Regions from separate parts of the Erwinia amylovora genome, predicted to be linked through region 1. Evidence: predicted binding sites of a transcription regulator. Region 1 holds the regulator's gene; the other holds the start of a gene.

Evidence for each region. The regulator Fur, encoded in region 1, represses iron uptake genes when iron is present. The targets are predictions, from matches to a motif close to ATAATAATGAGAACNACTATCAA.
Region 2: JGC47_RS15290 (TonB-dependent siderophore receptor) is a predicted target of Fur. The motif match lies at 1,813-1,835, and genes of this name have one in related genera.

Annotation. Positions count from the first base shown of each region.
Region 1 covers NZ_CP066796.1:1,216,824-1,219,939, forward strand. The annotation lists gene mtr (tryptophan permease) at 1-965, shown strand, start outside; gene fur (ferric iron uptake transcriptional regulator) at 1,083-1,526, opposite strand; gene fldA (flavodoxin FldA) at 1,920-2,450, opposite strand; gene ybfE (LexA regulated protein) at 2,591-2,872, opposite strand; gene ybfF (esterase) at 3,021-3,116, opposite strand, start outside.
Region 2 covers NZ_CP066796.1:3,347,511-3,350,626, forward strand. The annotation lists gene JGC47_RS15290 (TonB-dependent siderophore receptor) at 1-1,716, opposite strand, end outside; gene JGC47_RS15295 (DUF4354 family protein) at 2,180-2,560, shown strand; gene JGC47_RS15300 (glucose 1-dehydrogenase) at 2,920-3,116, shown strand, end outside.

The sequences.
Region 1 (3,116 bases):
TGGTCTTTGTGTTGGGTATTCTGACCTACGCCTATATCTCGGCCAGCGGCGCGATTATCCAGCACAGTTTGAATCAACTGAATGTGGGGATTTCGGCGCGCATGGCCGGGCTGCTATTCACGCTGCTGGTCGCGCTGTTTATCTGGCTGGGTACTGCGGTGGTGAGCCGCATGACGCTTATTTTCCTTGGCGCGAAGGTGGTGACATTTCTGATGATCTTTGGCGGGCTGCTATGGCATGTCCAGCCCGCCAATCTGATGGACAGCGGCACGAGTGAAAGTCACTATCTGCGCTATCTGTGGATTGTGGTGCCATTTTGCCTCGCCTCATTTGGCTATCACGGCAACATTGCCGGGCTGATTGGCTTTTATGGCAAAGATGGCGGCCGCATCAGTCGCTGCCTGGTTTACGGGACGTTGCTGGCGCTGGTCATCTATTTTGTCTGGATCATTGGCACGATGGGCAATATCCCGCGTCCTGAATTTAAACAGATTGCCGCGCAGGGAGGGAATATCGATGTTATGGTTACAGCCCTTTCAGGCGTCCTGCAAAGCCGTAACCTCAATCTGCTGCTGGATATTTTCTCTAATTTCGCCGTCGCCTGTTCATTTCTTGGTGTCAGCCTCGGCTTTTTTGATTATCTTGCCGACTTGTTCAGGCTGGATAATTCGGCGACCGGGCGGCTGAAAACCACCGTGCTGACGTTTATTCTGCCATTAACGGCTGCGCTGATCTGGCCCAATGGTTTTCTGCTGGCCATTGGCTATGCCGGGCTGGCGGCGACCATCTGGGCGGTGATCACCCCGGCGCTGCTGGCCTGGCGGGCGCGGCAGCGCTTCGCTACACCGTCATGGCGGGTAAGGGGGGGGATGCTGCCTGTGGTGCTGGTGCTGATATTCGGCGCCATGAATGCGGTGGTTTCAATCATTTCTTACGGTGGCTGGCTGCCGGTTTATGCTCAGTAGCAGGGAAAAAAAACGGTGGCGCAGAGGCCACCGTTCCGTCTTCTGATCCGTCCCTGATGAAGGCCAGGGGCGCTGCCATCTTCCCGCAGCGCGCCATATTCGGTTATCAAGTGCAGATTATTTGTCGTGGAGCGTCTCATTTTCTCGGCAGTCGCCCAGAGCACAGTGACCATACAGATACAGGCTGTGGTTACTCAGTTTGATGCCGTGACGCGTGGCAATTTCACGCTGACGGGACTCAATGGATTCGTCTCTGAATTCAATAACTTTGCCGCAGTCAAGGCAGATAAGGTGGTCGTGATGGTGCTGCTGCGTCAATTCAAAGACGGATTTTCCGCCTTCAAAGTTGTGGCGGGTAACGATCCCCGCATCGTCGAACTGGTTCAGTACGCGGTAAACCGTGGCCAAACCAATCTCTTCGCCCATGTCGATCAGGCGCTTGTACAAGTCTTCCGCACTGACGTGATGGCCTTCGGGTTCCTGAAGCACTTCCAGAATTTTCAGTCGGGGAAGCGTGACTTTCAGGCCGGCCTTCTTTAATGCGGTGTTATTGTCAGTCATGCGGATTTTGTCCTGTTACTTTGCTCGTCACTTAGTGGCTGTAAGGCCCTGAACATCGGTCGACGCTAAAGCGCAATGAAGGTCAGTATAGAACTGATACGTCGAAATGAAAACCAAAGGGGGACCGTAAACCGCAGCTGGAGGCAAAAACAACACTCTTAACAGCCAGGGAATTTAGCGCCCGGGTGGTGCAATGTTAACATTTCGATCTACCACATCCGATCGCCTTTGACCGACCATGGTCGTCAGAAAGGCGAAGGGCGCTTAGAGAGCCGATAACCGATGGGGTTATTGTACCGTTTTGCAGGTAAAAGGTACAAACATCTATCTATTACTTGTATCGCTAAAACCATTGACTTAGCGCGGGATGACTGTCACGCCAGGTTGCTCAGTTCAGGCCTCAATGATTTCTTTCAGCTGAAGCTCATCGAAAATCTGTTTTACCCATTTATCAACGCGTTGGTTGGTGAGTTCGGGTTGCCTGTCCTCATCAATGGCAAGGCCGAGGAAATGGTTATCGTCCGCGAGACCTTTTGAGGCTTCATACGTATAACCCTCGGTAGACCAGTGACCGACGATCACCGCACCGTTAGGCTCGATGATATCGCGGATGGTTCCCAGTGCATCACAGAAGTATTCAGAATAATCTTCCTGATCGCCACAGCCGAACAGGGCAACCAGCTTACCGTTAAAGTCGATCTCGGCAAGCGTTGGGAAGAAGTCATCCCAGTCGCACTGGGCTTCGCCGTAGTACCAGGTGGGAATGCCCAGCAGCAAAATATCAAAGGCTTCAAGATCTTCTTTGCTGCATTTGGCAATATCATGAACTTCTGCAACATCTTTACCCAGCTGTTTCTGGATCATCTTTGCAATATTTTCTGTATTACCTGTGTCGCTGCCAAAGAAAATGCCGACAAGTGCCATGAGCTTAATAACCTCTTGAATCTTAATGATATGGAGACTGCCGTATGATAAGCAGCTAGCTGTAATGATATCAGACTGCCGTAAGCGGATAAATGTGTAATATCGCGACATTTGTTGCTGAGTGCTAAGTCCGCTACCGTTCAGCTCTGATGGCGTTGCAGCTGCTCAAGCAGCATTTCTTCGATCAGTTCGCTGCGACTCATATTACGTTCTTCAGCCAGCTGATTAAGTACCTCGACCGCGTCGCTGTTCATTTTCAGTTCGACACGCTTCAGCCCGCGCACTTTATCGCGTTTGAGCTGATTGCGTTTATTAATACGCAGTTGCTGATCTCGCGTCAGCGGATTCGTTTTGGGTCGTCCCGGGCGACGTTCATCTGCAAACAGATCGAGCGTGGTGCGGTCAGTGTTCTCTTTTGCCATAGGATCGTGATACTGAAAGGCTGGATTTCTGATGAATAGGTCCGTGTTGCCGCCTGAAAAATAGCAGCGGCAAAATTTTTAGCGCGTCATCATAACCCAGCGAAACTGGTGACGACAATTATTTCACCGCAGCGTGAAATAATTGTTTTTACAGCGCAAAAAAGCGGCGTATTGCGCGCAATACGGCATCAGGTTTTTCCGCATGAACCCAATGCCCGGCCCCGGCTATCACATGTGCACGCGC
Region 2 (3,116 bases), 1.7 Mb from region 1:
CGGCGTCAGCTGGTTGTGGGCTTCCAGTTCCAGGCCCTGTGAATGAACTTTCCCGGCTGGGACATAATAAGAGCCTACAATAACGCGGTTGCCGACATCTTTTTGCGTCAGATCGTAGACGGCGATGGAATAGAGATCCGACGTTCCCACCGGCTGGTATTTCACCCCGGCTTCATACTGCTCAGAAGTCGTCGGTTTCAGCACATTGCCGTCCTTGCCAGGAAGAGACTGCGGCGTAATCGCCTGGCTGTAGCTGGCATAAGGGGAAATACCGTTATCAAACGCATACAGCAGGGATGCGCGCCCGCCGACGTGGTCGTCCTGGCGACGGAATTTAGTCTCCTGGTCAATGTTGTCGGTCCGGGCAACGAGGCGATCGTAGCGGCCGGAGAGATCCAGATGCCATTTATCCCACGTCATTTCATCCTGCAGATAAACCCCGGCCTGATAGTAACGGCGCTGCGATTTAGAGAAGGTAAAATTGTCATTGCTGCCCACCACCTGGCCGGTAAGGGCATTGAGCTGGCTGGCCGAACCTCTGGCATCACTCAGGTCATTCTTGTACTGGTGATATTCAGCTCCCAGTACTACTCTGTGAGCAACTTCCGCGGTAGCGAAGTCGGCTTCCAGCTGATTATCGATGGCAAAGGCATTTAGCGATGATCGCGATCCTGAATAGTAACGATTCAACAGATCGGCGTTATTAGTGTCCCAGCCAATCTGATAAACCTGGTCGAGATCGACATTTGAATGTGAATAGCTGGCGTTGGAACGAAACGCCCAGGTGTCGTTAAAGCGGTGCGAGAATTGAGCGCTGTAGATCTGCTCCCGGCGTTTAAACTGATCCAATGAACTGTCGCCGTCATAAAAACCGGTGCTCAGTTTTCTGCCGTTGTGTGCGGTAATGCTGCCCTCACCCGGAACCGCACTGTGGTAACCGCCGGAAGGATCTTTTTGCAGATAGGCACGAAGCAGCAGGGACGTATCCTCATCCGGCTGCCACAGCAGCGACGGGGAAATGGCGTATTTTTCTTCGCGGGTATGATCGTACTGGGTATGACTGCTACGGGTAATGCCGGTCAGACGAAACGCCCATTGCTCGTTGATTGCATCGGTGTAATCAAACGCCGCGCTGTTGGTACTGTTGGAGCCGGTCGACAGGCGGAAATGGCCTTCAGGGGCAAACTGCGGGCGTTTAGAGCTTTCCATCACCAGCCCACCCGGCACGGTCTGACCATACAGAGCGGAAGAAGGGCCTTTGATCACGTCGATCCTGTCGAGAAACCACGGATCAATCTGCAACGCATTGAAGCTACCCGGATCGCTCATCAGGCGCAGGCCATCAACAAAAATGTTGTCGACATCGCCGCCGTGGAATCCACGCAACGATACCGTATCATAACGTGATGCCGCGCCAGCAAAGTTAGTAAAGGCCCCGGCGGTGTAATTCAGCGCCTGATTAACGTCCATCGCCCCCTGATCTTCCATCTGCTGACGAGTCACCACGGAAACGGACTGGCCGGTGGTGATCAATGGGCGATCGGTCTTGGTCGCCCCGCTGCTGATCTTCGCGGTGTAGCCTTCCGTCGGCGTGCTGGCGGTTTCTTCCGGTTTAGCGGTAACCACCAGCGTATCTGCGGCCCAGGTCATACCCGGCGTGAAAAGTGCTATGCCACAGAGCAGCACAGAACGCTTGAGGCTAAAAGGCATTCTCATGTTTATTCCCTTACAAAGATTAGACTTATTACTCTTATTTCGCGGATGGATCCAGAGCAGACAGGCGCGCATAACCTGAATGTAACCGATTTTACTATGTAAATGAGAATTATTATCTTTTTTTATGTCGTATTTCAAGACGTGACCATATTTATTTCTAATACAGCGAGATAGAGACAAGCGTCTTTAACGGCCTCGATTAATCAGGCCCGCAGCACCTGCCCCATCTGCTGCTGATATACGCCGGCTGGCACAGCAGGTTTTGCCATCAAGGCCAGGATTCGCATTGTGTTCCAGCCGGACAGCACAGACACCAATCCGGCGGGGCTGCTGTAGCGCCCGATGAAACGGTAAACACTGGCTATACTTATCGCTGGTTTAGCTTGCCGGGACAGGACTGTTTCACCACTTTGCCTTGACCAGGTAGATTAAGCAAAATTCAAACCCAAATAAGGGAGTTAATATGAAACTTATTATTACGGCTGCATCGGTTGCGATGGCCGGTTTTTGCTTTTCCGCGCATGCCACTGTGCCTGACAATGCTGCCGTATACTCGACGGAACAATCTAAAGGATCGATATCGACTGGCGGCAAAGATACCTATACCAAAACCTTTGCCGTGGTGGTCGCCAACCTGTCTGATAAAGATTTTGATTTAGCGAAACTTTGTCTGAGAGCGATTGCCCCGGATCATCAGGAATTTAAGCTGAATAAGGTTGATGAAAAACTCACCAAAGGCACGGTGAAAAAAGGGCAGCCCGTGAAAGGCGTTGCGGTATTTGCTTCAGATAATGCGGCGGTTCAGCAGGCGGCGCTGATCAGACTGTCGGACGATTGCGAATAACGGATAAACGGGCTGACTGCGTGTTTATCCGCTGGTCAGGAAACGGGATCCTTTTCCTGACCGTGCAGCGCTGTGTGCATCCCCGCCGCGCCCGGCTCCCGGGCGTGTCACTTCCAGAAAAACCTTAACCTGCTGCTGCCGTGAGCTTGCGTATATAAAGATCTGTTGCTAGCTTTTTAAGGGCATTCTGTGTCTTACAGGGAGTCGCCGCCACGAGCGCAATCGTCTGTCTGGTCTTCACAGAAGTGCGTGGTTGTTCCTGCCAATGATTGATATCTCGCTATCGGGCAATTTTAACCGTCATGGCTGTTCTGCTCATACGTTTCATTTTTGTTTAAAAAATGTTCTCGGGGAGTAATATGTATACAGATCTTCAGGGGAAAGTGGCAGCGGTAACAGGCTCCTCCAGAGGGATTGGGGCTGCACTTGTCACACGCCTGGTCGAAGAAGGGATGAATGTCGTCATTAATTATCATTCAAACAAGGAAGAAGCGCAGGAATTAGCCGATAAGTTGAATGCCCGGAGATCGGGCAAAGCCATCGTATTTGGTGGTGA